DNA from 4 places in the Bradyrhizobium sp. ERR14 genome. Region 1 is predicted to be linked to each of the others. Evidence: predicted binding sites of a transcription regulator. Region 1 holds the regulator's gene; each other region holds the start of a gene.
What was found. Region 1 encodes PhoB, which activates phosphate uptake and scavenging genes when phosphate is short. Its sites were predicted from a motif close to TGTCATNNANCTGTCAT; they were not measured.

Region 1 (7,640 bases):
GACACAGTCGGCGCCGCGCACGGCGGCTTCCGGATCGGTGCCGAGCATGATCGGCGCGCCGGTCGCCTTGATGAAGTCGCGCATCACTTTTTTCGGCGCGAGCTCCGGCGGCGTTGCGACATTGAGCTGGAACTTGAAGCGCTCGGCGGCGTGAGCCCAGGACGCCAGCACATTATTGTCGTCGCCGGTCCAGGCCACCGTCTTGCCCTCGATCGGGCCGCGATGCTCCTCATAGGTCATGAGATCGGCCATCACCTGGCAGGGGTGCGAGCGCCGCGTCAGGCCGTTGATGACGGGCACCGTCGCGTTGGCCGCAAGCTCCAGCAGCGCGTCATGGTTGAGGATACGGATCATGATGGCATCGACATAGCGCGACAGCACGCGCGCGGTGTCGGCGATGGTCTCACCGCGGCCGAGCTGCATCTCGGCACCGGTGAGCATGATGGGCTCGCCGCCGAGCTGACGCATCGCGACGTCGAACGACACGCGTGTCCGGGTCGACGGGCGCTCGAAGATCATTGCCAGTGTCTTGCCTTCGAGCGGCCGCACCGGCTGCTGCGCCTTCTGCTTCGCCTTCATGGCGGAGGACGCCGCGAGCATGGTCTTGAGCTCCGACAGCGGCAGCTCGTTGATATCCAGGAAGTGCTTCGGGGACTTGCTCATCAGCTTGCCGCCCGCTTGGTCTGGCTGGACGAGATCGCGGCGCAGGCGCGCTCTAACCGCCCGACGCTGTCCTCGATCTCGGCTTCGGTCACGATCAGCGGTGGCAGGAAACGCACGACATTGTCGCCGGCCCCGACCGTGAGCAGTTTTTCATTGCGCAGCGCCGCGACGAGATCGCCGGAGGGCACCACGGCCTTGATGCCGATCAGGAGGCCCTCGCCGCGCACTTCGCTGACGACATCGCCATGACGGTCGATCACGGCGGCGAGCTTCTGCTTCAGCAGCAGCGACATCTTCTGCACGTGGTCGAAGAAGCCGGGCTTGAGCATGACGTCGAGCACCGCATTGGCCGCGGAGATCGCCAGCGGATTGCCGCCGAAGGTCGAGCCATGCGAGCCGGGCCCCATGCCGGCTGCCGCATCCGCGGTCGCCAGCACAGCGCCGATCGGGAAGCCGCCGCCGAGCGCCTTTGCCAGCGACATCACGTCAGGCGTGACGCCGGTGCGCCGATAGGCGAACAGATCGCCGCTGCGGCCCATGCCGGTCTGCACCTCGTCGAAGGCGAGCAGCAGGCCCTTCTCGTCGCAGAGCTGGCGCAACGCCTTGAGGAAGGTCGGCGTTGCCGAGCGCACGCCGCCCTCGCCCTGGATCGGCTCGATCAGGATGCCGGCGGTGTGCGGGCCGATCGCCTTCTTGACGGCCTCGATATCGCCATGCGGCACCTGGTCGAAGCCTTCCATGGGCGGACCGAAGCCTTCGAGATATTTTGCAGAGCCGGTCGCGGCCAGCGTTGCCAGCGTGCGGCCGTGGAAGGCGCCTTCGAAGGTGATGATGCGATAACGTTCCGGATGCCCCTTGGAGAAGTGATGATGGCGGACCAGCTTGATCACACCTTCCAGCGCTTCGGCGCCCGAATTGCAGAAGAACACGAAGTCGGCAAAGCTTTCGTTGCAAAGCCGGCTCGCGAGCTTCTCGCCGTCCGGGCTCTGGAACAGGTTCGACATGTGCGAGAGCTTGGTCGCCTGCTCCTGCAGCGCCTTGATCAGATGCGGGTGGCAATGGCCGAGCGCATTCACTGCCACGCCCGAGGTGAAATCGAGATAGCGATCGCCATTGGTCGCGATCAGCCAGCAGCCTTCGCCGCGCTCGAAGCCGAGGTCGGCTCTGGCGAAAACGGGGAGCAAATGCGGCGCTGCGCTGTTAGTCATGATGTCACTTGAATGTTGCGGACGGTGTGACGCGTGCATTGCGCAACGCACCATCGACCGGCCCGGAAAACGAAACGTGCCGCCTTTTAAGGGCGGCACGCGGGACTATCTTATGCTTGGCAAGACGGGTGTCAATGCCGCCCGGAAAGCCTCAGGAAACGCTGAATCCGTAGTCTTGCGGTGCCGATTTTGCGGGTTTTCACCACGGAACATGTGGAAGCGAGTCGGCGGACTCTTGCGCGGGAGTCACGCCATATTGTAGCGTTTGGATTGTCAGATACGACATCTCGTGCAGCGGTTCTGATCCCAAGAGTCCTCTTGTACCGGCGTAAACGTTCGGGCGTCAGTCACGCGCCCGGCGAGCCTTAAGGGATTCTGACGGCACGGGTTTTTGAAGGCTTAGGCAATCGCTGCGAGGCCCCAGGATGGCTGGCGCGTAGCGAGGGAAAGGGTGCAATGACGGTTTTGACCTGGTCCGACGATCGCGTCGAGCAGCTGAAAAAGCTCTGGGAGGCCGGACTTTCGGCCAGCCAGATCGCAGCTGAGCTCGGCAATGTGACCCGCAATGCCGTGATCGGCAAAGTGCACAGGCTGGGTCTGTCCGGCCGCGCCAAGAGCCCTTCATCGGCAGCGCCCCGGCCGCGCAAGGCGCGTCCCGCGCAGCACATGATGCGGGTGACCCGCCCCATCGCGCGCGGCAACACCGCGCTGGCGCAGGCCTTCGAGGTCGAGGTGGAGGCTGAACCCGTCACCTACGACAACGTGGTGCCGATGGGCCAGCGGCTGTCGCTGCTTGAGCTGAACGAGGCGACCTGCCACTGGCCGGTCGGCGATCCCTCGAGCCCGGATTTCTTCTTCTGCGGCGGCAAGGCACTGTCCGGCCTGCCCTACTGCGCCCAGCACTCGCGCGTGGCGTATCAGCCGGCGGCGGATCGCCGGCGCGCGCCGGCGAAGCCGGGTCCGCGCTGAGTTCGCGGAATTCTCTGATCGCCAAGACGGCAGCCGTCACACGATGACGGCTCAACCAACTCGGTGTCATCCCCGCGAACGCGGGGATCCATAACCACAAGGCGCAGTTGTCGCGCGAGATGGTCACTCCGGGTATTCGCCAAACCACTGCCTGTGGTTATGGGTCCCTGCTTTCGCAGGGACGACGCCGGAGAATGCGGCGGCAGCCCGCCAAAGCCAACGCCAGCAAACCTTACGTCTGCTCCGCCTTCGCGAAGCGGTCGTCGAGCGCGTAGCCGGCGCCGCGGACGGTGCGGATCGGGTCCTGCTCGCGGCCGAGATTGAGCAGCTTGCGCAAGCGGCCGATATGGACGTCGACAGTGCGCTCGTCGATGTAGATGTCGCGACCCCAGACGCTGTCGAGCAGCTGCTCGCGCGAGAACACGCGGCCGGGATGCTCCAGGAAGAACTCCAGCAGGCGATATTCGGTCGGGCCGAGATCGATCGGCCGGCCCGAGCGCGCCACGCGGCGCTTGTCGCGGTCGAGCTCGATGTCGCCATAGGCCAGCACCGTCGCGAGCCGCTCAGGACTGGCGCGCCGCAGCAGGCCCTTCACGCGCGCCAAAAGCTCCGGCACCGAGAACGGCTTGACGATGTAGTCGTCGGCGCCGGTCGCAAGTCCCCGCACCCGCTCGCTCTCCTCGCCGCGCGCGGTGAGCATGATGATCGGGAGCTGCTTGGTGTCGGGCCGGGTGCGCAGGCGGCGGCACAGCTCGATGCCCGACAGGCCCGGCAGCATCCAGTCGAGCACGATCAGGTCCGGGATGTGCTCCTTGAGGCGGGTGTCGGCGTCGTCGCCGCGCATGACCGTCTCGACGTCATAGCCGTCGCCTTCGAGGTTGTAGCGAAGCAGCTCGGTTAGAGCTTCCTCGTCCTCAACCACCATAATGCGTGCGCCCATCGGGTCGTCGCTCCTTCAAGTCTTCAGGTATTCGGGACCGTCGTGGCGAAGGTGGTCATGTCGCCCTTCGGCCGCTTGTCGGTGATCGCCTGGCCTTCGATCATGTAGAACACGGTCTCGGCGATGTTGGTGGCGTGGTCGCCGATCCGCTCGATGTTCTTGGCGCAGAACATCAGATGGATGCAGAACGAGATGTTGCGCGGATCCTCCATCATGTAGGTGAGGAGCTCGCGGAACAGCGAGGTGCAGATCGCGTCGACCTCCTCGTCGCCCTTCCACACCGCCATCGCCGCCGGCAGGTCATGCGCGGCATAGGCGTCCAGCACCGACTTGACCTGCTGCTGCACGAGGTCGGTCATGTGCTCCAGGCCGCGGAACAGCTTCAGCGGATGGAAGTCGGTCTCCAGCGCGGCGACGCGCTTGCCCATGTTCTTGGCGAGATCGCCGATGCGCTCGAGGTCGGTCGCAACGCGCATGGCGCCGACGATCTCGCGCAGATCCACCGCCATCGGCTGCCGGCGGGCGATGGTGAGCACCGCGCGTTCCTCGATGCGCTTCTGCAGCGCGTCGAGCTCGGCGTCGATGGTGACGACGCGCTGGCCGAGCGCGACGTCGCGGCGGATCAGCGCGTCGACGGAATCGACGATCATGCGCTCGGCGATGCCGCCCATCTCGGCGACCAGGCGGGTGAGCTCCTGGAGGTCGGTGTCGAAAGCCTTTGCGGTATGTTCAGTACCCATGTCGCGTCTCCTCAGCCGAACCGGCCGGTGATGTAATCCTGCGTGCGCCGGTCGCTCGGCGACGTGAAGATCTTGCTGGTGTCGTCGAACTCGATCAGCTCGCCGAGATACATGAAGGCGGTCTTGTCGGAGACGCGCGCCGCCTGCTGCATGTTGTGGGTGACGATCGCGATCGTGTAGTTCTCGGACAGTTCCTGGATCAGCTCCTCGACCTTGGCGGTCGAGATCGGATCGAGCGCCGAGCAGGGCTCGTCGAACAAAATCACTTCAGGACGCACCGCGACGGTGCGGGCGATGCACAGGCGCTGCTGCTGGCCGCCGGAGAGCGACAGGCCGGAGGCGTTGAGCTTGTCCTTGACCTCGTTCCACAGCGCGCCGCCGCGCAGTGCCTTCTCGACGCGGTCGTCCATCTCGGACTTCGAGATCTTCTCGTAGAGGCGGATGCCGAAGGCGATGTTCTCGTAGATCGTCATCGGGAACGGCGTCGGCTTCTGGAACACCATGCCGACCCGGGCGCGCAGCAGATTGAGGTCGAGCCTGGGGTCGAGGACGTTGGTCTGGTCCAGCATGAGCTGGCCGGTGGCGCGCTGGCCCGGATAGAGGTCGTACATCCGGTTGAAGATGCGCAGCAGGGTCGACTTGCCGCAGCCCGACGGGCCGATGAAGGCCGTGACCCGGTTGGCACCCAGCGTCAGGTTGATGTTCTTCAGCGCATGGTGCTCGCCGTAATAGAAATTGAGATTGCGCACCGTCACCTTGGCCGGGGCTTCCGGCAGCGGCTGCGAGGCCAGATGAGCGTTGGAACTCATGGATACGGACAGGTCGGTCATTTTGCAGTCCTCTCGGCGCCGAGGATGCGCGCGCCAATGTTCAGGGCAAGCACGGTGAGCGTGATCAGCAGCGCGCCGCTCCAGGCGAGCTGCTTCCAATAGGCGTAGGGGCTCTGGACGAAGTTGTTGATGGTAACCGGCAGGTTGGCCATCGTCTTGTTCAGGCCGAGGCTGAAGAACTGGTTCGACAGCGCGGTGAAGAGCAGCGGCGCGGTCTCGCCGGCGACGCGGGCGGTGGCGAGCAGCACGCCGGTGATGAGGCCCGACCGGGCCGCACGATAGGCGATACGCTTGATCACCAGCGAGCGCGGCAGGCCGAGCGCCGAGGCCGCCTCGCGCAGGGGATTCGGCACCAGCAGCAGCATGTCCTCGGTGGTGCGCAGCACGACCGGGATCACGATGACGGCGAGCGCGAGCGCGCCCGCGATCGCGGAGAAGCCACGCATCGGCACCACCACCGCGCCATAGATGAACAGGCCGATGATGATCGAGGGCGCCGAGAGCAGGATGTCGTTGATGAAGCGGATCACCGAGGTCAGCTTGTCGTTGCGGCCGTATTCGGCAAGGTAGGTGCCGGCGAACAGGCCGAGCGGCGCGCCGATGCCGACGCCGATCAACGTCATGATGATCGAACCGACGATCGCGTTGCGCAGGCCGCCTTCGGTCGAACCGGGAGGCGGCGTATCCGCGACGAATATCTGAAGATTGAGGCCGGCCAGGCCGTTGAAGAGCAGCGTGACCAGGATCAGCGCGAGCCAGGTGACGCCGAAGGCGGCCGCGGCGAAGCAGAGCCCGCGGATGACGATGTCCTTGCGGCGACGACGCGAATAGATCGGATTGAGCGCCATGACGTTACTTCCCCGCCTTCTTGTCCAGCCGCATCAGCATCAGCCGCGCTGCGGCCAGCACGAAGAACGTCAGCACGAACAGCAAGAGGCCGAGCAGGATCAGGCCGGACTGGTGCAGGCCGTCGCTCTCGGCGAACTCGGATGCGATCGCCGCCGAGATCGTGGTGCCCGGCGCGAAGATCGATGAGGAGATGCGGAACGAATTGCCGATGATGAAGGTCACCGCCATGGTCTCGCCGAGCGCGCGGCCCAGCGCCAGCATGACGCCGCCGATGATGCCGACGCGGGTGTAGGGGATCACCACGCTGCGGACGACTTCCCAGGTGGTGCAGCCGACGCCGTAGGCGGCCTCCTTCAGCACCGGCGGCACCGTCTTGAACACGTCGACCGAGATCGAGGTGATGAAGGGCAGCACCATGATGGCGAGGATCAGCGCGGCGTTGAACGTGCTGAGATAGGACGGCGGACCTGCGAAGATCGCACCCAGCACGGGCACGCCGTCGAAGATCCTGATCATGAAGGGCTGGAAGGTGTTGGCCAGGAACGGGCCCAGCACGAAGAAGCCCCACATGCCGTAGATGATCGAGGGAATGCCGGCGAGCAGCTCGATCGCCATGCCGATCGGGCGGCGCAGCCATTGCGGGCAGAGCTCGGTGAGGAAGATCGCGATGCCGAGACCGACGGGAATGGCGATCAGCATCGCGATGAAGGAGGTGACGAGCGTGCCATACATCGGCCCGAGCGCGCCGAGCACGGGCGGATCGGCCGACGGCGCCCAGCGCTGCGTCCACAGGAAGGAGAAGCCGTATTCCTTCATCGCCGGGAACGCGCCGACGATCAGCGAGACGATGATGCCACCGAGAATGAGGAGCACCGAGATCGCGGACAGCCGCGTGATCCAGTAGAAGGTGACGTCGCCGAGCTTGAACGCGCTCAAGGCCTTGGCGCGGTCATACGGTCCGGCGTCGTCGATTACATCGCTCTGAACGGCCATTTCTGCCACGCCGATCCCCTGTGCCCGATAATATACGCTTGTTGTCAGTCTTTTTGTCGGTCTCGCGCTCCGGACACGGCGCGCGCCGATCCGGAGCGGAAGTCTTGTAGTCCCGGCCCTCGCGGAGCGGCACACTGGACGATGCTTCGTATCGCCAGGGCCGCGCCGCGTCCGGGACGCGAGAGCCCTACTTAGCTCTTGATCTCGGCAGCCCAGGTCTTCTCGATCAGGGTCACGACGCCTTCGGGCATCGGGATGTAGTCGAGCTCTTCAGCCGCCTTGCCGCCGCTCTTGAAGGCCCAGCGGAAGAACTTGATGGCTTCCTGCGAGGCCGCCTTGTCGGTGGCGTCCTTGTGCATGAGGATGAAGGTCGCCGCCGTGATCGGCCAGGACTTCTCGCCGGGCTGGTCGGTCAGGATGACGTAGTAGCCGGGCGCCTTGGCCCAGT
Region 2 (7,640 bases), on a different contig from region 1:
GAGATCGCCGATCGTGTCGAGATCGTGATCCGGCTTCCGATACTTGGCGCGATCGGCTTCGGAGGGCACGCTCTCGATCGTCAGCTGAAGATTTTGCCCATAGGGATAGTCGATCTCGGGAATGCAGGGGCCGGGCTCGAGCGGGCTGCAATAGGACGGCGTGCAGGGCCGATAGTCGAGCACGCTGCACGGCTCGTGCGCAAACGGGATTGGATTGATCTGGCGTCGCTGCGCGTCGGCGGCGATCGTCGAGATCGTCAGCAGGAGAAAAACAAGGAAGCCGCGCCACATGGAGTGAGCTCGCAATGACACCAGAAAAGGTGGCATTGTCCATGAATGCGTCAAGTCCGCGCGCGTTCACATGCTCGCGCGCGAGCGGCAGGCCCACCCTAGCCCTTCTTCTTGACGTCCTTGACGTTGGTGAATTCGATGCCCTCGGCGCGTTCCTTGGTGTAGCCGAGATAGAATTCGTTCCGCGCCAGATACACGGGATCGCCGTCGACGTCGTCGGCTATGCTGGAGGTGTTGGCGGCGATGAAGGTGTCGAGCTTCTTGCGGTCCTCCGAGGAGACCCAGCGCGCGAGCTGGAATTCGCTGACCTCGAACTCGACCGGCAGTGAATATTCCGCCTCCAGCCGTGCCTTCAGCACGTCGAGCTGGAGCGCGCCGACGACACCCACCAGCGCCGGCGCTCCGTCGCGCGGGCGGAACACCTGCACCACGCCCTCTTCCGACATCTGCTGCAGCGCTTCCTTCAGCTTCTTGGCCTTCATCGCGTCGGTGAGACGGACGCGGCGGACGATTTCCGGCGCGAAACTCGGCACGCCGACGAAGTTGAAATCCTCGCCCTCGGTCAGCGTGTCGCCGATGCGCAGCGTGCCGTGATTGGGAATGCCGACGACGTCGCCGGCGAAGGCTTCATCCGCGACCGAACGGTCCTGGGCGAAGAAGAATTGCGGGCTCGACAGCGGCATGCTCTTGCCGGTGCGCACGAGCTTGGCCTTCATGCCGCGGCTCAGCTTGCCCGAGCAGAGACGCGCAAACGCGATGCGGTCGCGGTGGTTGGGATCCATGTTGGCCTGGATCTTGAACACGAAGGCGCTCATGCGCGGATCGGTGGCCTCGACCTTGCGCTGGTCGCTGTCCTGCGCGCGCGGCTCGGGCGCGAACTTACCGAGGCCTTCCAGCAGGTCGCCGACGCCGAAATTGCGCAGCGCGCTGCCGAAATAGACCGGCGTCAGGTGGCCCTCGCGAAACGCGTCGAGCTCGAACGGTTTTGACGCTTCGGTGACGAGTTCGAGCTCGTCCTTGACCGCGGAGACATCGAGATTGGCATTGAGCTTGGCGAGCTCGGCGATCTCGATCTGCTGCGCCGCGCCGGTCTTGGCACCGCCGCCTTCGAGCAGGCGCACGCCGCCATTGGCGACGTCGTAAGTGCCGAGGAAGTCGCGGCCGCGGCCGACCGGCCAGGTCATCGGCGTGGTGTCGAGCGCCAGCGTCTTCTCGATCTCGTCGAGCAGCTCGAACACGTCGCGGCTCTCGCGGTCCATCTTGTTGATGAAGGTGATGATCGGGATATCCCGAAGACGACACACCTCGAACAGCTTTCGGGTGCGCGCCTCGATGCCCTTGGCGGCGTCGATCACCATCACGGCGGAATCGACCGCGGTCAGCGTGCGATAGGTGTCTTCCGAAAAGTCCTCGTGGCCCGGCGTGTCCAGCAGGTTGAAGACAAGGCCCTCGAACTCGAAGGTCATCACCGAGGTCACGACCGAGATGCCGCGCTCGCGCTCGATCTTCATCCAGTCCGAGCGCGTGTTGCGCCGCTCGCCCTTGGCCTTGACCTGGCCGGCCAGGTTGATGGCGCCGCCGAACAGCAGCAGCTTTTCGGTCAGCGTGGTCTTGCCGGCGTCGGGATGGGAGATGATCGCAAACGTGCGCCGCCGCGCCACTTCAGCGGCAAGCGGGGAACGGGCCGGCGATTCGGCTGTGGTGGTGGCGATGTCGGACATGGCGGGAGCGTGTGGCAGGGAAAACGGGCCTGATCAAGCCTCATTTGGTGATTGCGGAGCCTTCCGGCCAGCCCCATATCGGCCTTGGCCATACTGGCCTTGGGGGAGGACGGCCTCCCCGCCCATCAGCCGCGGGGACGACCCTGCCTTGAAGGGAGGGTCGTCATGGCCTGGAGCATCCTGTTCGTCGCGGGTCTTCTCGAGATCACCTGGGCGATCGGCCTGAAATACACCGAGGGTTTTAGCAGACTTGTTCCGTCCGTCGTCACGCTCGCGGCCATGGCTGGCAGCGTCATCCTGCTCGGCCTCGCCCTCAAATCGCTGCCCGTCGGAACCGCCTATGCGGTGTGGACCGGCATCGGCGCGGTCGGCACCGCGACCCTCGGCATTGTCCTGTTCGGGGAGCCGGCCACCGCCCTTCGTCTTGCCAGCATCGCCCTGATCGTTGCCGGGATCGTCGGGCTGAAGCTGGTTACTTGACGAAGATCTTGACCGCCCACCAGGTCAGCGCCGCCACGATGGCCGAGGCCGGGATCGTGATTACCCAGGCGTAGACGATCGAGCTGGCAACGTTCCAGCGCACCGCCGAGACGCGGCGGGCGGCGCCGACGCCGACGATGGCGCCGGTGATGGTGTGCGTGGTGGAGACCGGAACCCCGAGATAGGTCGCCATGAACAAAGTCGCGGCCCCGCCGGTCTCGGCGCAAAAGCCCTGCATGGGAGTCAATTTGGTGATGCGCAGGCCCATGGTGCGGACGATGCGCCAGCCGCCCATCAGCGTGCCCAGCGCCATCGCCGCCTGGCAGGACAGCACCACCCAGAACGGCACCGAGAAGTCGCTGCCGAGATGGCCCTGCGAATAGAGCAACACCGCGATGATGCCCATGGTCTTCTGCGCGTCGTTGCCGCCATGGCCGAGCGAATAGAGCGAGGCGGAGGCGAATTGCAGGATGCGGAAGGCGCGATCGACCGCGAATGGCGTCGAGCGCACCGAGGCCCAGGACACGATCGCCACCAGCATCATCGCCAGCAGGAAGCCGATCAGCGGCGACAGCACGATCGCCAGCACCGTCTTGCTCAATCCGCTCCACACCGCAGCCGAGATCCCGGCTTTGGCCATGCCGCCGCCGACGAGCCCGCCGATCAGCGCATGCGACGACGAGGACGGGATGCCGAGCGCCCAGGTCACGAGGTTCCAGACGATGGCGCCGACCAGGGCCGCGAAGATCACCTGGGCGTCGACGATCGAGGGATCGATGATGCCAGTGCCGATGGTCTGGGCGACGTGCAGGCCGAACACCATGAAGGCGACGAAATTGAAGAACGCGGCCCAGAACACCGCGAATTGCGGCCGCAGCACGCGGGTCGAGACGATGGTCGCGATCGAATTGGCGGCGTCGTGCAGGCCGTTCAGGAAATCGAACAGCAGCGCGACGGCGATCAAGCCGACCAGGACGGGAAGACCCAACGCGGCATCCACAGCGGCCTGCCCTAAACTTGCTCGATGACGATGCTGTTGATCTCGTTCGCGACGTCGTCGAAGCGATCCGCCACCTTCTCGAGGTGGTCGTAGATCTCGACGCCGACGATGAAGTCCATCGCATTGCCGTCGCGATGCTTGAGGAACAGCTCCTTCAGACCGATGTCGTGGAGATCGTCGACGCGGCCCTCGAGCTTGCCGAGCTCCTCCGTGATCGCGGTCAGCATGGCGACGTTCGGGCCGATTGATTGCATGAGCGGCAGCGCGCGGCCGACCAGATTGGCGCATTCGATCAATAGCCCGCCGATCTCGCGCATGGGCGGCTCGAAGGTGCGGACCTCGAACAGCATCACCGCCTTGGCGGTCTGCTGCATCTGGTCGATGGCGTCGTCCATCGACGTGATCAGGTTCTTGATGTCGCCGCGGTCGAACGGGGTGATGAAGGTGCGGCGCACCGCCGTCAGCACCTCGCGGGTGATGTTGTCGGCATCATTCTCGAACTGGTTGACGCGCTGGCAATAGACCGGCGTCTCCTCGCCCCCGTTCAGCATGCCCTGGAGCGCGATGGAGCCCTGGATCACCGTCTGGGCATGCCGGTCGAACAGGTCAAAGAACCGTTCTTCCTTGGGCAGGAAAGCACGAAACCATCGCATCATGGGGGTAGGCTACCGGTTGGAAATGGCCCGGCCCTGTCAGGCCGTCATGAAACTGTCATAGACCATTTTCGATCCGCGCGCGTGTCATCTCACGCCCGCGGAGCCGGATCATCCACCGCTTTCAAGCGGCCGGCAAACCGATTTAAAATCAACCAGTTAGAGCGATCTCCGGAAGTAATGCGCGATTTCGCCGATGACGCCGCGGCGGAAGGTGAGCACGCAGACCACGAAGATCGAGCCCTGGATCACCGTCACCCATTGGCCGAAGCCGGCGAGATATTGCTGCATGGCGATGATCGCGAAGGCACCGACCACGGGGCCGAAGATGGTTCCGAGGCCGCCAACCAGCGTCATCAGCACGACCTCGCCCGACATCGACCAATGGACGTCGGTGAGCGAGGCGTTCTGCGCCACAAAGACCTTCAGCGCACCGGCAAAACCGGCCAGCGTTCCCGACAGCACGAAGGCCAGGAACTTGTACTGGTCGGTGCGGTAGCCCAGCGAAATCGCGCGCTGCTCGTTCTCCCGGATCGACTTCAGCACCTCGCCGAACGGCGAGTTGATGATGCGGTAGATCAACAGGAAGCCGGCAAGAAACCCGACCAGCACGACGTAATAGAGCACCGTCGGCTTGGAGAGATCGAAGACGCCGAACATGCGTCCCTGCGGGATGCCCTGGATGCCGTCCTCACCGTGGGTGAACGGGGCCTGGAGGTAGATGAAGTACAGGAGTTGTGACAGAGCCAGGGTGATCATCGAGAAATAGATGCCCTGGCGGCGGATCGAGATGTAGCCGGTGATGATCGAGAGCACGAAAGCCGCGGCGATGCCGACGAGGATGCCGAGCTCAGGCGGCAACGCCCACACTTTCAGCGCATGCGCGCAGCAATAGCCGGCGGTCCCCAGGAACATGGCGTGGCCGAACGACAGCAGGCCGCCATAGCCGACCAGCAGATTGAAGGCGCAGGCGAGCAGCGCAAAGCACAGCGCCTGCATCACGAAGAACGGGTAGACGCCCGTGAATGGTACCGACGCCAGCAGCAGCGCCATCACTACGAAAGCGATCATCTCGTCGCGCATCGCGCGAGGGGTCACCGGCAGCGTGTCGTCCGTCAGGGTTGTCATATCAGGCCGCCCTTCCCGTCAATCCCGTTGGCTTCACCAAGAGCACCAGCACCATCAGCACGAACACGACGGTGTTGGAGGCCTCGGGATAGAAATACTTGGTCAGACCCTCGATCACGCCGAGCGCGAATCCGGTGATGATGGAGCCCATGATCGAACCCATGCCGCCGATCACGACCACCGCGAACACCACGATAATCAGGTCGGCGCCCATCAGCGGTCGCACCTGGTTGATCGGCGCCGACAGCACGCCCGCGAGCGCGGCAAGGCCGACGCCGAGGCCATAGGTCAGCGTGATCATGCGCGGCACGTTGATGCCGAAGGCGCGCACCAGCGTCGGATTTTCGGTGGCGGCGCGCAGGTAAGCGCCGAGCTGGGTCTTCTCGATCAGGAACCATGTCGCCAGACATACGACCAGCGAGAACACGACCACCCAGCCGCGATAGATCGGCAAGAACATGAAGCCCAGATTCATGCCGCCCTTGAGCTGGTCCGGAATGGCGTAAGGCAGACCGGAGGAGCCGAAATAGTTCTGGAACACGCCCTGCACGATCAGCGCGATGCCGAAGGTCAGGAGCAGGCCGTAGAGATGGTCGAGCCCGGTCAGCCATTGCAGCATGGTCCTTTCCAGGATCATGCCGAAGATGCCGACGATCACGGGTGCGATCAGCAGTGCCCACCAGTAGTTGATGCCACCGAGGCTCAACAGGAAATAGGCAACGAAGGCGCCCATCATGTAGAGCGCGCCATGGGCGAAATTGATGATGTTGAGCATGCCGAAAATCACGGCAAGCCCGAGACTGAGCAGCGCGTAGAACGAGCCGTTGATCAATCCCACCAGTAGCTGAGCGTATAGAGCCTGCATCGATCCCGCACCCGGTCCCTTCTCGTCGTTCCCCAAGAGCAAGCCGGCGCCGTTGCGCCGGCTCGCATCGTCACACTTACTTCTTCACGAGCGGACAGACGCTCTCGGACAGCGGCCGGAACGCCTGATCCGCGGCCGTCGTGCCGATCAGCTTGTAATAGTCCCAGGGCCCTTTGGATTCCTCGGGCTTCTTGACCTCGAACAGATAGGCGGGATGCAGCTTGCGACCGTCCCCGCGGATCGTCCCCTTGCCGAACAGCGGATCGTCCGTCGGCATCTCCTTCATCTTGGCGACCACCTTGGCCCCGTCATGCGGATTGCCGCCCATCGCCTCCAGCGCCTTGAAATAGTGCAGCAGACCCGAGTAGACGCCGGCCTGCACCATCGAGGGCATCGCCTTGTTCTTCATGCGCTCGGAGAAGCGCTTGGAGAACGCGCGCGTACCGTCGTTCATGTCCCAATAGAAGGTCTCGGTGAAGTTCAGGCCCTGCGCCACCTTCAGACCGAGCGAGTGCACGTCGGTGATGAAGAGCAGCAGGCCCGCAAGCTTCTGGCCGCCCGAGACGATGCCGAACTCCGCCGCCTGCTTGATGGTGTTGGTGGTGTCGCCGCCGGCATTCGCCATGCCGATGATCTTGGCTTTGGAGGCCTGCGCCTGAAGCAGGAACGACGAGAAGTCGGCAGTATTCAGGGGATGCTTGACATTGCCGATCACCTTGCCGCCCGACTTCACCACGACCGCGGCGGTGTCGCGCTCGAGGGCATGGCCAAAGGCGTAGTCCGCGGTGAGAAAATACCATGTGTCGCCGCCCGCCTTCACCAGCGCCTGCCCGGTACTGTTGGCCAGCATATAGGTATCATAGACCCAGTGGATCGTGTTCGGTGAGCATTGCGCGTTGGTGAGATCCGACGTCGCCGCGCCCGTGTCGATCAGGATCGAATTCTTCTCCTTGACGACATTGTTGACCGCCAGCGCGACGCCGGAGTTCAGGACATCCATGAAGATGTCGACCTTCTCGACGTCGATCCATTGCCGAGCAATCGTGGAGCCGATGTCGGGCTTGTTCTGATGGTCGGCGGAGATCAGGTCGAGCTTCCAGCCCTTGGCAGCGAGCCCGGAATCCTCGATCGCCATCTGTGCGGCGACGGTCGAGCCAGAGCCACCGAGATCGGCATAGAGTCCCGAATTGTCGGTCAGCACGCCGATCTTGATGTTCTTGTCCTGCGCAACTGCGCCACCTGCCGCGCCGAGCGCCAGGGCCGTCCCGAGCAACATTGCCGAAATGCTGTGCTTCATAATCCGCCTCCCAATATTCCTTTGATAGTTACTCTTGCACGTCCGGTCTGCTCGGCTACACACCGAGATAGGTGTGGAGCTTGTCCATGTTGGCGGCAAGATCCGCATTGGAAAATCCGTCAATGATCTTGCCGTGCTCGACCACGTAGTAACGGTCGGCGACGGTGGATGCGAAGCGGAAATTCTGCTCGACCAGGAGGATGGT
Region 3 (7,640 bases), on a different contig from region 1:
GTCAATCTCGCGGCGGGTTCGCGGATCGACGTCGGGGGCTTCGAGAAGAAGTTCTTCGACGTGTCCGAATATGCCGATGCCGGAACCATCTCGCTGGGGGCCCGCGGCGGCTCGGTGCTGCTCGCGTCCGGCGCGACCCTCGATCTCGGCTCGGCCCGCGACTCCGAAGGACGTCCCATCGGTGGCGGTGCGGGCACGCTCGCGATCGAACAGGACAGCAGCCAGGTCACGCTGGAAGGCACGATCAATGCCAGGGCCGCGGCGGGCAAACGCGGCGGCTCCTTCTCGCTCGACATCGCCGCGTTGTCGGATTTCGGCGGGCTCAACCAGCGCCTGAATGGCGCCGGCTTCACCAAATCGCGCAGCTTCCGGATTCGTTCCGGCGACGTCACGCTCGACGGTGCGACCACGGCCGAGGAATTCGCGCTGGCTGCCGATCAGGGAACGGTGACCGTCGCAGGCTCGATCGACGCGCGTGCGACCTATGGCGGCTCGATCTCGATCTATGGCGGCCAGGGTCTCACCGTGACGAATGCGGCGCTGCTGCGGGCAGGTGCGACCGACACGGTGGACGGGCTCGGCTCCGGCCGGGTCACACTCGGAATCTCGAACGGCGTGCTGCGGGTATTGGGCGGCGTGATCGACGTGGCGGGCGGCGAAGGCGGCAAGGTCACCCTGCGTGCGCCCGTCATCGAGCAGCCAGGGGCCGACAAGGTGAATGTCAGCTTTGCCGGCACGATCAACGGCGCGCGCGAGATCGTGCTGGAGGGCTACAAACGCTTCGACCTTGCGACGCTTGCATCCGATCCGCGCTTCGTCGGCGTCACCGTCAATAGCGGCGGCCAGGCCGAACTCGATCTCACGAAGGCCGCGGCGGGCAAGCTCAATGTGCTGGCAGATTACGGCGCCGGCACGCTGGTCGAATTCGTGCGCGACTTCGACGTCAGTGCCGGCTATGCGGATCTTGGCTCACTGACGAGCCAGTCGAACTTCCACGCGCGCGCGGGCATGGAGCTCAATTTTTCCGGCGACATCGTGCTCAAGAGTAACTGGAATCTCGGCGCAGGCGTGGTCAATCAGGCCTCGGCGCTCGCGGCTGGCGTGATGGCGATCGAGCCGGTACTGGGCAAGGCCTATGTGGTTGCCGGCAAGGAAAGCGCTTTGCTCCGTGACCATACGACCATGGCTTATCGCACCGGCGGCAGCATTCTCGGAGAGCCGGGCGTCCTGACTATGCGCGCCGGGGGCAATATCGATCTGAAGGGCAGCGTGACGGACGGCTTCTTCCAGTTCGCCAACCCGCTGGATTCGACATACGTCGCCGCCAAAGGCACCATCTCGACGAACCTGAGCATGGTGTTCAACGTCGGCCGCACCAGTACCACGTCCAATCTCTCGCCCTACGACAGCGCGAGCACAACCAACCCTTCAGTCTATGCCGGTATCACCTTTGCGACGGTCGGCACGAGGAAGACCGAAACCGTGACGGCGCCGCCCACGCTGGTCGGTGTTCCCTATAGCGCAGAGGCCAACTCGCCGGGCGCAAGTGCGCCGAATGCGCTCGCTTATTCGGTCCTGTTCCCCTCCATCACCGAGCCGGACGGCTCGAGGGTGGCGGTGCCGTCCTGGAGCTTGGGGCTCGTCGCGGGCGCCACGCCGATGGGCGAAAGCGCCGACCCGACGCGCCTCGCCAGCGGCGCGACGGGCAAGATCACGCTCAGCGAGCAGGCGGGTTACACCTATGTCAGCGGCCTGAATTCCGTCGCCGCGACCGCTCTTGTCGACTCGGTTGCCAGCTTTGGCGCGGGCAGTGCGCCTGGTTCGACGACGATGAATCCCGCCGATTGGCCTGCGAGCCTGGAGTCCACCTCTGGCACCCGTCTCAACAGCAATTCCAGCGCGCAGATTTCTTTCGGTCTGCCGACGGATCCAGCCTACGGCTACGTGCTCGACCTCTGGAACAACTATGCCGCCGCGAAGGGCCTGAACACCAATCCGGCGCAACCGCAGGCCGACTTCAGATGGACCAGCACGGCCGCCAGCGGCGGTAGCCGCCTCAACGTCATCACGAAGTACTCGACCTTCAAGGACTTCTACCTGACGAAGATCGTCCCCAATCTTGCGACCATCACTTCGCTCTATGCGACGACCAAGCCCGGGCCGACCACGACCACCGTCAATCCGATCACCATGGTTCGCACCGGCACCGGCGACGTCAGCATCGCGGCGCGTGGCGATCTGCAGCTCAAGGGCGGCGCCTCGATCTATACCGCCGGCCGGCGCGATCTTGCCGCGTTCAACGATTTCACCACCGCGCCGGCGAACGCGACCTACGGGGTGGGCGGCGGCCATCTCGCCGTTGCGGTCGGCGGCAATATCGACGTGGCCCTGCCGGCAGACCGCTCGCAGATGCAGCACTATTCGGAGTGGCTAAACCGGCAGGGAGCGACGGATAACGCCTACGTCTTCGGTCCCTGGGCTCATTCCGCCTACGGCCAGATGCCGGCTCAACAAAGCTCCTGGTGGATTGACTACGCTAACTTCCTGCGCGGGGTCGGCGCGCTCGGCGGCGGCAATGTCGAGGTCCGCGCCGATGGCGATCTCAACAATCTGACGGTCGCGCTGCCGACCAATGGCCGTGTGCGGGGCGGGCGCTCCACGACGGAGGCAAAGCTCCTGGAACTGCGCAACGGCGGCGCGATGACCGTTGAGGCGGGCGGCGCCGTTCGCGCCGGCTATTACTACATCGGGCGCGGAGCCGGAACGATTACCGCTGGTGAATTTGCGGTCGGGCGCGATGTCAAGGCGCTGGTAGGGACGCAAATCGTCACCTATCCGATCGCCCCGATCCTGTCGCTCGGTGACGCAACCCTGGACGTGCGAACCGCAGGCGACCTGCGGCTGCAAACGGTCCTCGATCCGCTTCTGGTCGGCAAGGGGATGTCCCACGAACTGACGTTCATGAGCAGTCAAAGCGAGCGCACCGCGCTCAACCTGACATCGACGGGCGGAGACGTGATCCTGGTCGGGCAGGCGACATATCTGTCCAAGGACATAACGACGCCGGCCTTGCAGGTGTTTGCGAATGTGAACTCGTTGGCCGCAAATATCTATCCGTCGAAAACGCGCGTCACGGCGCTGAACGGCTCCGTGCTGAACAGCACGCTGTACACGATGCCGAGCAGAAATCCGGAGCTGCGGCTTCTCGCCGCAAACGACGTCCTCGTCGGCGAAATCGTCATGTCCCGCGCTGCGCTTGAGATGATTCCGTCACCGTTCGAGCCTGTGGGAGGCACCGTTTCCTCTCCGGTCAACCTCGGCGGTTCCTCGCCGGACACCCTGAGCGGGCTCCACAACGTCCTGGTCAATCCCTTCTCCGCGCCGGCCAGCAATATCGCCGGCCACACGCTGCATCTGTACAACCTTCGCAATCCCGACCATCTGCCGAACGAGGCAGACTACGAGCCGAGCCGTGTCTATGCCTTGAACGGATCGATCGTTGGAACGCTAATAACCCAGAGCGGCTCGATCCTCACGGCCGGCGTCATGGCCAACGAGCAGACCTGGTTCCGTGCCGGCACGGATATCCGCAACATCAACTACTCACTGCGCAACGTTCATCCGACCGACGTGTCGTTACTCGAGGCCGGCAACGACATCATCGGCGGCCCGGTGCGAGGCTCGATCTTTGTCCAGGGACCGGGCGCAATGCAGGTGAGCGCGGGCCGTGACGTATACGCGCCGGAATTGGCGATCTTCAGCACAGGCAATCAGGAATATGATTCCAACAACCGGCCAAAGGATTTCACGCAGATCCTCGGCCTGCCTCAGCAGAGCGCGGCGATCACCGTGATGGCGGGCCTCAAGGGCAAGCAACCATCCTATGATGCGTTCCTGGCGGTCTATCTCGATCCGGCAAACATCGGGAAGATGCCCGATTATCTCAAGACCACGTTGGCGGACGGCACGGTGGTACCGCTCTATCTGACCGACGCATTCGAGCAACGTTCCTCCGGGCCGCACAGGACCCGCACCGGCATCGTCTCCTTCGTGGAGGACGTGACCGGCGAGAAGCTGTCTCCGCTTGATGCCTGGACCAAATTCCAGACCCTGCCGATGCTGGTGCGCGAACGCTTCGTTCGGCAGGTCTACATGCAGGAGCTACGGGCCGCAGGCGATGACCAGAACACACCCGACACGAGCGGTAAGCCACGCAATGGCGGTTATAATCGCGGTTATGCCGCGATCGAGACGCTGTTCCCGGGCAGCGACTGGGCGGGCGACGTCAGGACCGGAAATGCCAAGTTCCGCACCATGTCGGGCGGCAGCATCGAGGTCTTGACCCCCGGTGGCGGCCTGCAAGTTGCTGCGCTCGGCAAGCCGGCGCCGGTGGAGTTCGGCCTCGTCACACTGGGACCGGGCGACATCAACCTCTTTGCGCGCGACAGCGTCACCGTGAACCGCTCGCGTATCCTGACCTTTGCCGGCGGCAACGAGATCATCTGGTCGACGCAGGGCGACATCGACGCCGGCCGCGGCGCCAAGACCGCGCGCGTGCCGTCGGCACCGGAGATCCAGACCGATCTCGATGCCGTCACGCGCGTGATCGAGAAGGCCGATATCTCCGGAAGCGGCATCGGAACGATCATCGGCTTCACCGGGGTGACGGAAGGTGACGTCAACCTGATCGCTCCCCAGGGTACCGTGAATGCCGGCGACGCCGGCATCCGCGTCAGCGGCGACATCCTCATTGCGGCGCGCTTCGTCGTCAACGTGGACAACATCCAGGTGTCGGGCCAGAGCAAAGGAGTGCCGAAGGCGGAGGTCAAAACTGCGCCGCTCGCGATCGATACCAAGGACAAGGCTGCAAATGACGCCGTGAAGGACGTGACCAAGCAGGGATCTTCGGATCGGCCGTCGGTGATCATCGTCGAAGTTCTCGGGTACGGTGGTGGTGGCGGCGGCGGTCAGTCTCCTCAGCCCGACGCCGGCGACGATGAGAAGCGGCGGGCGCCCGACAAGCAGAGCTACGATCCGAACGGCATGTTCCGCGTGCTCGGCAATGGCGAGTTCACGGCCGAGCAGTTGAAGAACCTGACGGAGGACGAGCGAGCCGTGCTGTTGCAGCGGCTGGGGCGCAAGGCGTCGCTCTAAGGCAGGGCCCGGGCAGGCATCCGGGTCCGACGTCCGGTCGTGCCGGTTCGTATCGATCGGCCGGGTGGGGCCCGCCCGGCCGGATGCACCGGTTAGATCACTGTCATGCAAACGATATAGAGGAGGCATCGCCCGCGCTTCAACGATCCAAACAGCCGAAGTGCGGTTTCTGGTCGACAAGAGCAGCACGATGAAAGCAGTTACATTGCATGGCGTCGCGGCGTCGGATGCCGACGGTCCTCGAGGCGGTCGCCGCGCCGCGTTCCGCTTGCTGGTGCTATTGCCCGCCTGGCTGATGACGGTCATCCTCGGCGCCAATGCCGCGGAAGAAGACCGGGTGGCGCGTGCGGAAAGGCCGATCGCATTCCGCATTCCGGCACAGTCCCTGGCTGGTGCGCTGCAAGCCTATGGACAGATCACCGGCATTCAAGTGCTCTATGAAAGCAACTCCGCGGTCGGTCGAACGTCGGTCGCGGTTGAAGGAACGTATGCCGCCGATGAAGCGCTGAACCTGCTGCTCGCGGGCACGGAGCTGAAGGTGCGCTATATTCGTCCCGACGCCATCACGCTTGCTCTTCCCAGCGCAGAAGGTGTCGGCTATGCACCTCCGGCGGCTCCGCTCGCAACATCGGACCTGTTCCTGGGAAGATTGCGCGTGCGTCAGACCGGCGATGCCGACGACGCCGCCAGATTGCAGGATTATAGCCAAAGAGTGCAGATGGACATTCAGAATGCACTTCGAAAGAACGCAAGGACGCGCGATGGCAATTATCGCGCGGTGCTGGATATCTGGATCGATCCCGCGCGCACGATCGAACGCACCGAGTTATTCCGCTCGACCGGGGACCATGAACGGGATCTTGCGGTGTCGGCGGCGCTTCGGGGCTTGACGATCAGCAAGCCGGCGCCAGCGAATACGCCACAGCCGGTCCGCGTCGTCATCATGGTGAAGTCCCTGCAATGAGCGACAGCGATGTCCGCCCCGGAAACGAGAAGGGACGAGCGGCGGTCTTTGGATCCTATCGAGACGACGACCTGGATGCCGCCTCGCCATCAGGAGAGTTCTATCGCCTGCTGGGTATTCCCGCCCTGGCGGCCGTTCTTTTCGTTGGTGGCGTTTACTGGATCAGGATGCAAGTGCCAGCCGGCTCTCCGGGACAACAGTCGGCTGCGATCGTGCAGGTTCAGCTGCTTCCGCGGCCCGATGCCGTTCCGATAGCAGTCGCTTCGGATTCTAAACCGGAAACGGCAAATGTCGCCAGCCGCGCCGATACGCCATTGAAGGATCCAAATCCGACGCCATCCGACGATCCCGTTCCGGTCCCGAAAGCGAGAAGCTTCACGCCCGGAGACGCTCCGCCCTCAAATGTCATGTCGGCGCCGTCCGCCGTGAGCGGACCTGCCAGCAGTGCCGCCATCAAATTTCAGCAGTCGCTGCTTCGGCACGTTTCGCGCTATCAGCGCTATCCCAACGCGGCGCGCGCGATGCACCTTGAAGGAACGGTCGTTACGCAGTTCGCCATGGCCAGGGATGGTACGCTACTCGGCGTCTGGGTTCGGACGAGCTCGGGTCAATTGCTGCTCGACAAGGAGGCGATCGAGACCATCCGGCGAGCCCAGCCGCTGCCGCCGATTCCGCCCGAGCTGCCGGATCGGCTCAATATTCATCTGGAGCTCGAATTTTGACCCGTCATGAAGTCCGTGCTTGGGCGATGGACAGGCATTCGTGCAGTGGCGGGCCGGACGCGATGTCGTCGCTCGCGCCTTGTGTCATAAATGTGTAGCCCGGCAACGCTACGACCTTCCGAACCTTTTGCAGTAGTTGCGTAGGCAATGTTTGCGCCGGAAATACCAGAGTATGTTGGGCACGTGAAACGTGGCTGATAGCAATCGAATACGGCTGCGGGGGCAGTTGGTCGAGAACTATGAAGGCCTGATCCGGAAGCTAACGCGCCGGTTAGGATCGGCCGATTTCGCCCACGAAGCCTTGCACGAAACGTTTCTGCGCCTCGACCGAGTCACGGATGCCGAGCCCGTACGCAGTCCTGCCGATTACATCTTTCGTACCGCCATCAATATCGCGAAGGATCGCCAGAAAGCGCAGAACTATCGTGTCAGCGCGTCGGAGATAGATGCGCTTCTCGATATACGTGATGACGAACCCGATCCGGCCAGAGTGGTCGAGGCGCGTTCGGAAATCGAGGCATTCAAGCGCGCGCTTGCCGAGTTGCCGCCACGGCCCCGCGAGGTTCTTCGGAGTATTTCGATCGAGGGGCAACCAGCGCACCAGGTCGCAGCACGTCTCAATGTCAGCATCCGGACCGTCGAGAGCGATCTGAAGCTGGCGCTTGGCCATTGTGCCGACAGCCTCGAACATACATTGCGACGCCGTCTCGGCGGCCCGCGTCCGCGATCCTGAGCGCGTCGATATTGCAACCCGGCGCATCGGAGGGCTTTTTTCGCCTGGCGCAGGCAGAAGGTTTGAT
Region 4 (7,640 bases), on a different contig from region 1:
TGATCGCCGCCATCACGTCCTGCACCAACACCTCGAACCCGAGCGTGCTGATCGGCGCCGGCCTGCTGGCCCGTAACGCCGCCGCGAAGGGCCTGAAAGCAAAACCGTGGGTGAAGACCTCGCTCGCGCCGGGCAGCCAGGTCGTCGCCGGCTATCTCGCCGATTCCGGTCTGCAGAAGGATCTCGACAAGGTCGGCTTCAACCTGGTCGGCTTCGGCTGCACCACCTGCATCGGCAATTCCGGTCCGCTGCCCGAGGAGATCTCGAAGTCGATCAACGACAACGGCATCGTCGCCGCGGCCGTGCTCTCGGGTAACCGCAACTTCGAAGGCCGCGTCTCGCCCGACGTGCAGGCGAACTATCTGGCCTCGCCGCCGCTGGTGGTCGCGCATGCGCTCGCGGGCAGCGTCACCAAGAACCTCGCCGTCGAGCCGCTCGGCGAGGGCAAGGACGGCAAGCCGGTGTACCTCAAGGACATCTGGCCGACGACCAAGGAGATCAACGCCTTCATGAAGAAGTTCGTGACCGCGTCGATCTTCAAGAAGAAGTATGCCGACGTGTTCAAGGGCGACACCAACTGGCGCAAGATCAAGACCGTCGAGAGCGAGACCTATCGCTGGAACATGTCTTCGACCTATGTGCAGAACCCGCCTTATTTCGACGGCATGAAGAAGGAGCCGGAGCCGGTCACCGACATCGTCGAGGCCCGCATCCTCGCCATGTTCGGCGACAAGATCACCACCGACCACATCTCGCCGGCCGGTTCGATCAAGCTTACCTCTCCGGCTGGAAAATATCTCAGCGAGCACCAGGTGCGTCCCGCCGACTTCAACCAGTACGGCACGCGCCGCGGCAATCATGAAGTGATGATGCGCGGCACCTTCGCCAACATCCGCATCAAGAACTTCATGTTGAAGGGCGCGGATGGAAATATCCCTGAGGGCGGTTTGACAAAACACTGGCCCGACGGTGAGCAGATGTCGATCTACGACGCCGCGATGAAGTACCAGCAGGAGCAGGTGCCGCTGGTGGTGTTCGCCGGCGCCGAATACGGCAACGGCTCCTCGCGCGACTGGGCCGCCAAGGGCACGCGCCTGCTCGGCGTGCGCGCCGTGATCTGCCAGAGCTTCGAGCGCATCCATCGCTCCAACCTGGTCGGCATGGGCGTGCTGCCGCTGACCTTCGAGGAGGGCACCTCCTGGTCGTCGCTCGGCCTGAAGGGCGACGAGAAGGTCACGCTGCGTGGCCTGGTCGGCGATCTCAAGCCGCGCCAGAAGCTGACCGCGGAGATCGTCTCCGGCGACGGTTCGCTGCAGCGCGTTTCGCTGCTCTGCCGCATCGATACGCTGGACGAGCTCGACTACTACCGGAACGGCGGTATCCTGCACTACGTGCTGCGCAAGCTCGCGGCCTAAGCGCGAATTTGTGAACGGTGGCTCACCGCGACGTGAGTAGAAGGTTAAACGAAGGCGGCCTATCACAAGGCCGCCTTCGTGCGTTTGCGGCATGCTCCAGATGGGCCCGCCCGGCGGAAAACCTCCTTTCGGACGGTTGGCCTGGGCGGTCGGGTGTGTCGCGCCCCGTAAGACTACGGTGACCATCCGGCGATAAGTTCTCCTTCCCACGAGCAATGGTGTGCGGCGTTCGACATGACAACAATGACGGCTTCTCATCTGGTTTCACGTTGGTCCGGTGCTCTCTGGTCGGGAGCTCTCGGCATCTGTGCGATCGTCGCCGTCATCCGTCCTGCCGAAGCCGATCCCCGCGCCGTTGTCGAATTGTTTACCTCGCAGGGCTGCTCCTCCTGCCCGCCCGCCGACCAGATCATCGGCGATCTCTCCAAAGACCCGTCGATCATCGCGCTGAGCATGCCGATCGACTATTGGGACTATCTGGGTTGGAAGGACACGCTGGCGGATTCGCGCTTCTCTGCACGGCAGCGTGCTTATTCGCGCATGCGCGGCGACCGCGAGGTCTACACGCCGCAGGTTGTGGTCAACGGCTCCACCCATGTCATCGGCAGCGATCGTGCCGGCATCGAGAGCGCGATCGGCAAGACCGACAAGGGCACGGGCGTGATGAGCGTGCCGGTGACGATGTCGCTCGCGGGCAAGCAGATCAACGTATCGGTGGCGGCGAGCAACGAGCCGGCCGTCTCGCATGGCGAGGTCTGGATCTGTTCGATCGCCAAGTCAGTCCCGATCGCGATCACCCGCGGCGAGAATCGCGGACAGCAGGTCACCTATCACAACGTGGTGCGCAACCTGCTCAAGGTCGGTGACTGGACCGGGCGTTCGGAAAGCTGGACGGTGCCGATCGAGAACCTCACGCGCGACGGCGTCGACGGCGCGGTGGTCTATGTCCAGGACGGCAGCCGCGAGAAGCCCGGCACGATGCTGGGTGCGGCCTACACGTCGCTGCACTGATTTCAATTCTCTAGCGTCGTACTCACTGCCACCCTCATGGTGAGGAGCGCGCTCTTGCGCGCGTCTACCGGACGATGCTTCGCATCGCCGTGAGAACCATGCAGGCCCCGCTCACGCAGCCCGGCCTCGATCCTTCGAGACGACGCGCGAAGGGCGCGCGGCTCCTCAGAGCCTGACCGAAAAAGAGTGAGCGGTTTTGGCGGGCTTGTGATTCCTTCGGATTTGCAAAGATTCGAGGGAGGACACCATGCCGTGGACCAAAACCGCTCGTCTGCAGTATCAGCGCGTTGGCTTGCGTTACGCAAGCGATCTGACCGATGCCGAGTGGGCGCTGATCGCTCGGAAGATGCCGCCGCGACACCGATTGGGCCGGCCGCGGAAGGTCGATCTGCGCGAGATCGTCGAGGCGATCTTCTATGTCCTGTGGAGTGGCTGCCAATGGCGAGCCTTGCCGACGGATTTTCCCCCGTACTCGACAGTGCAGGGATATTTCTACGCTTGGCGCGACACGGGTAGATGGCAGGAGATTGCCGAAGCTCTGGTTCGCAAGTCGCGCCGGAAGCTGGGACGAAAGCCAAGACCGACAGCCGCCGTCATCGATAGCCAGACCGCCTCGACGACCGAGGCTGGCGGACCACGCGGATTCGATGCCGGCAAGCGCCTCCATGGGCGCAAGCGCCATATCGTGACCGACACCGACGGCCACTTGCTGGCTGCATATGTTCATCCTGCCAACATCCAAGATGTCCACGGTGCCGTTCCCCTATTGAAGGACTTGCGAGGCCGCTTCCCAACGCTTCAGCATGTCTTTGCCGACCGGATTTATCGCGGCAAACAGCTCCTCAACGCACTCTCAGACTGCGGGCCCTGGACGATCGAGATCGTCGAGCGGCCGCGCGGCGTCAAAGGCTTCCAGCTCCTGCCCAGGCGCTGGGTCGTCGAGCGGACCTTTGCATGGCTCGGCAGATGCCGGCGCCTCTCCAAAGACTTCGAAGGCTCTGCGGCCACCGAGCGCGCCTGGCTGCTCGCCGCCCATCTGAGGCTCCTAATTCGCCGCCTGGCCGCACCCTGAAAGCATCTACGCGCCTTTTTGAGTCAGGCTCTCAGGATGAGGGGAGAGACTGTTGGCGCTGATGAGAGGAGAATTTCGCCGGGGCAGAAACATCCCGACACAAACAAAAAAGGACCAACTTGCGTTGGCCCTCCTTGTCGCGCGTACAGACCCGATCCTGTTCGACCCCGGGGGGCTGGGGGCTGAGGAATCCGGAACCGAAAGGACCGGGTCAACGCACATGAGTCTTTTCGCAATGCAGGGCGGCAGTCGCTAGGCGGAAAAGCGGCGAGAGTATGATTCCTGCTAACGATCCCGTGACGGTTTGCCGCGAGGGAGTTCCACCATAGCGTGTGCCCCGATTCGTAACCGATTCGACCGGTTGAATCAGGAGCCCCTTGCGGGGGTGGCCGGTTGGCGCAATCATGCAGCTGTCATGATCCAGGTTCCGGGGACGGTCTTCGCGGATTCGGGTCATGCCGTGCGATGAGGAAGCGCTCCATGAGTCTGTCGGAGGATGCCGATCCGAGCGAGCAGCGCGCGGCGGCCCGCCCCGCCGCGGCGGCGACGCAACTGAGCCGGGTGACGTTCAACCGGCTCGAGCTGCATCGTATTCTCAATCTCTACGGCCGCATGGTCGCCGACGGCGAATGGCGCGATTATGCCATCGACTTCCTGAGGGATCGCGCCGTGTTCTCGGTCTATCGCCGTGCCTCGGAAGTGCCGATCTATCGCATCGAGAAGGATCCGCGGCTGGCGCGCAAGCAGGGCATGTACAGCGTGATCTCGGCGACCGGCCTGATCCTGCGCCGCGGCCACGAGCTGGAGCGCGTGCTGCTGGTGATCGATCGGAAATTGGCGGTGGTGTAGCCACATAGACGGTGCCGTAGGGTGGGCAAAGGCGCATTGCGCCGTGCCCACGTCCTTTCTCTATCGCCACGAATCGTGGGCACGCTTCGCTTTGCCCACCCTACGACAGCAGTGATGTGGCGAATTCTTCGTAGCCCGGATGAGCGCAGCGACATCCGGGTTTTGTCTCGCGGTGGTCCCGGGTATCGCTTTGCCCACCCTACGAGACCTACTTTGTCGGCACCGTCTTCGCGCCCTCGCCGAGGTCGCGCTGCATCATCACCGTATCCAGCCAGCGGCCGAATTTCAGCCCGACATTGGGATGCGTGCCGATCATCTTGAAGCCGCCCTTGGTGTGCACGCCGATCGAGCCGGCATTGGCGGAATCGCCGATCACAGCGATCATCTGGCGGAAGCCGCGCGCCTCGCATTCGGCGACCAGCCGCTCCAGCAGCTTTGATCCGACACCGCGGCGGTGGAAGGAGGGATCGAGATAGATCGAGTTCTCGACCGTGAAGCGGTAGGCCGGGCGCGGGCGGTAGGCGCCGGCATAGGCATAGCCGGCCACGCGGCCGTCGAGGATAGCGACGAAATAGGGATAGCCGCCGTCGACCAGCGCGCGATAACGGCGCGTCATCTCCACGAGGTCGGGCGGCTCCAGCTCGAACGTCGCGGTGCCCTCGCGGACAGCCTGCTGGTAGATGGCGGTGATGGCGGGAAGGTCGGCCTCGGTTGTAGGCCTGATTTCAGGTGCGGACATGGCGGCAAGATTAGAGCCTTCCCGCTTCCGCTGAAAGGGGCAACGGTGTTGCCCCACCCGTCATTGCGAACGCAGCGAAGCAATCCAGAAATGCATCCGCGGAGGGACTCTGGATTGCTTCGCTGCGCCCGCAATGACGAGGAGGAAGAGGCGGCACTCGTGGCCTTGTAGCCCGGATGGAGGGAAGCGTAATCCGGGGCCGCCTTATCCGCGGAAAGGACTGTCCCGGATTGCGCTGCGCTCCATCCGGGCTACAAGCGCCACCCCACCCCCCAAACAAAAACCCCAGCCTTTCGGCCGGGGTTCGTATCCGTTCCCTCGTCGTTGCGCTTAGTCGCGTTGACCGAGGAGCTGCAGCAGCAGCGTGAACAGGTTGATGAAGTTCAGGTACAGCGACAGCGCGCCGGTGATGGCCGCACGCTCTGCGATGTCACCGCCGGCCGAAGCGTAGCCGTAGATGTAGTCGTTCTTCAGCCGCTGGGTATCCCAGGCGGTGAGGCCCGCGAACACCAGCACGCCGACCACCGACACGATGAACTGCAGCATCGAGCTCGCCAGGAACAGGTTCACCAGGCTCGCGATGATGATGCCGATCAGGCCCATGAACAGGAACGAGCCCATGCCGGTCAGGTCACGCTTAGTGGTGTAGCCGTAGAGGCTCAGCGCACCGAAGGTGGCCGCAGTGATGAAGAACACCCGCACGATCGAGGTGTGCGTGAACACCAGGAAGATCGACGACAGCGAGATGCCCATCAGCGCCGCGAACACCCAGAACAGGATCTGGGCGGTCGAGGGAGCGAGACGGTTGATGCCCGCCGAGATCACGAACACCATGGCGAGCGGCGCGAGCATGAACAGCCATTTCAGCGGGCTGACGAACATCGCGTAGCCGAACGGGGTCAGGAACAGCTTGCCGACGCGGACGGATTCCGCCGTCGGAACGTCGGTCACGGCAGCCATGTAGACGCCGAGCGCGGCAAGGCCGGTGATGGCGAGGCCAATGCTCATGTAGTTGTAGATGCGCAGCATATAGGCGCGCAGGCCGGCATCGACCGTCGCGGCGTCAACACGCCCGGCGGCCCTGCCGAAAGGAGAAGCGTAGTTACGGTCTAGGTCCGACATGGTCGAATTCCCGTTGGTTGGTCCGGTCCGGCACGAGGGTCGCCATGCCGCCGGTTCGTCAAACTCTATCTCGGATACCGACGCCAACCGACTAAATTTTGGCTAACAATCGGGGCTCCGAACCCATTCGATATGTGGGAAACTAACACATTAGCTGCAACCTTCCACGCGCGGCTGAATGTCGCCCTTGGCGGCAATCCTGACGCGAACCTGACGGGCAGTCGTGGTTAATCGCAGAAATCGTGCGATTCTGCTCTCGTGCAGCCATCCGCTACATTTTGTCACAAATTCCGCAACACCGTGGCGGGCTTTTTGTTCAACGCCAGCAGCGTGCCCGCGAGCCCGAGTCCGACCGTGACGACGAGCGCGGCCGCGACCACGCCGGCCGCGCTGCCGGCCTGCCAGACGAAGCTCAGCGTCATCAGCCGCGTCACGATCATCCAGGCCGCGATGCTGCCGGAGATCACCCCGAACACCGCGGTCGCGAGCCCGATCAGGAGGTATTCCAGCGCATAGGCCCCGAGCAGCCGCAGCCGCGTCGCGCCCAGCGTCTTCAGGATCACCGCATCGTAGACCCGGTGGCGATGGCCGGCGGCGAGCGCGCCGCCGAGCACCAGGATCGCCGAGATCAGGGTCACGGCGCTGGCGCCGCGGATCGCCAGCGCCAGATTGGTCACGACAGAGCCGACCGTCTCCATCACCTCGCGCACGCGCACGCTCGTCACCATCGGATAGGCGTCGGCGACCTGCTTGATGATCTTGCCGTCGCCTGCCGCAGTTCCGGCCGTTTCCGTCAGCGTCGCGATGTGGGTGTGGGGGGCGCCCTTGAAGGCGTTCGGCGAGAATACGAGAACGAAGTTGATGCCCATCCCCTGCCAGTCGATGGTGCGCAGATTGCCGATTTTGGCCGGGATGTCGCGGCCGAGCACGTTGACCACGACCTCGTCGCCGAGCTTGAGGCCGAGCCCGTCGGCGATCTTCTTCTCCATCGAGACCAGCGGCGGGCCGGAATAATCGGCGCTCCACCATTCGCCCTCGACCACCTTGGAGCCTTTCGGCAGCTCGCCGGTATAGGTCAGGCCGCGGTCGCTCTGCAGCACCCACTCGGAATCGGTGGTCGGCTTGAGCTCCTCGGCGCGCACGCCGCGCGCGGCGACGATGCGCCCGCGCAGCATCGGCACGTCTTCGACCGTCGCGCCCGGCGCAATTCGGCGCAGATAACCGTCAAACTGCTCGGCCTGCGTGCTCGGGATGTCGATGAAGAAGAAGGACGGCGCGCGGTCCGGCAGGGCTGCCAGGAACTGCCGGCGCAGATTGCCGTCGATCTGGGTGATGGTGACGAGCACGGCGAGCCCGAGCCCCAGCGACAGCACCACCGAGGGCGTCAGCGCGCCCGGCCGGTGGATGTTGGCGATCGCCAGCCGCAGCATCG

Region 2: the regulator PhoB is predicted to act here: its motif matches at 4,191-4,207, upstream of GGD62_RS00885 (DUF47 domain-containing protein).
Region 3: the regulator PhoB is predicted to act here: its motif matches at 5,256-5,272, upstream of GGD62_RS23245 (STN domain-containing protein).
Region 4: the regulator PhoB is predicted to act here: its motif matches at 3,899-3,915, upstream of GGD62_RS12970 (DUF2794 domain-containing protein).

The regions. Positions count from the first base shown of each region.
Region 1 covers NZ_JACIHD010000009.1:34,921-42,560, reverse strand. Annotated here, with positions in the region: gene argF (ornithine carbamoyltransferase) at 1-663, opposite strand, end outside; gene GGD62_RS24115 (aspartate aminotransferase family protein) at 663-1,871, opposite strand; gene GGD62_RS24110 (GcrA family cell cycle regulator) at 2,328-2,840, shown strand; gene phoB (phosphate regulon transcriptional regulator PhoB) at 3,073-3,780, opposite strand; gene phoU (phosphate signaling complex protein PhoU) at 3,804-4,520, opposite strand; gene pstB (phosphate ABC transporter ATP-binding protein PstB) at 4,532-5,350, opposite strand; gene pstA (phosphate ABC transporter permease PstA) at 5,347-6,198, opposite strand; gene pstC (phosphate ABC transporter permease subunit PstC) at 6,203-7,192, opposite strand; gene pstS (phosphate ABC transporter substrate-binding protein PstS) at 7,384-7,640, opposite strand, start outside.
Region 2 covers NZ_JACIHD010000001.1:179,020-186,659, reverse strand. Annotated here, with positions in the region: gene GGD62_RS00905 (hypothetical protein) at 1-291, opposite strand, end outside; gene GGD62_RS00900 (peptide chain release factor 3) at 390-2,012, opposite strand; gene sugE (quaternary ammonium compound efflux SMR transporter SugE) at 2,178-2,492, shown strand; gene GGD62_RS00890 (inorganic phosphate transporter) at 2,485-3,492, opposite strand; gene GGD62_RS00885 (DUF47 domain-containing protein) at 3,504-4,148, opposite strand; gene GGD62_RS00880 (branched-chain amino acid ABC transporter permease) at 4,305-5,273, opposite strand; gene GGD62_RS00875 (branched-chain amino acid ABC transporter permease) at 5,275-6,138, opposite strand; gene GGD62_RS00870 (ABC transporter substrate-binding protein) at 6,215-7,435, opposite strand; gene GGD62_RS00865 (ABC transporter ATP-binding protein) at 7,491-7,640, opposite strand, start outside.
Region 3 covers NZ_JACIHD010000008.1:180,886-188,525, reverse strand. Annotated here, with positions in the region: gene GGD62_RS23250 (filamentous haemagglutinin family protein) at 1-5,154, shown strand, start outside; gene GGD62_RS23245 (STN domain-containing protein) at 5,345-6,118, shown strand; gene GGD62_RS23240 (energy transducer TonB) at 6,115-6,840, shown strand; gene GGD62_RS23235 (RNA polymerase sigma factor) at 7,031-7,573, shown strand.
Region 4 covers NZ_JACIHD010000003.1:663,444-671,083, forward strand. Annotated here, with positions in the region: gene acnA (aconitate hydratase AcnA) at 1-1,415, shown strand, start outside; gene GGD62_RS12960 (thioredoxin family protein) at 1,650-2,426, shown strand; gene GGD62_RS12965 (IS5 family transposase) at 2,674-3,498, shown strand; gene GGD62_RS12970 (DUF2794 domain-containing protein) at 3,979-4,347, shown strand; gene GGD62_RS12975 (GNAT family N-acetyltransferase) at 4,556-5,086, opposite strand; gene GGD62_RS12980 (Bax inhibitor-1/YccA family protein) at 5,417-6,208, opposite strand; gene GGD62_RS12985 (ABC transporter permease) at 6,490-7,640, opposite strand, start outside.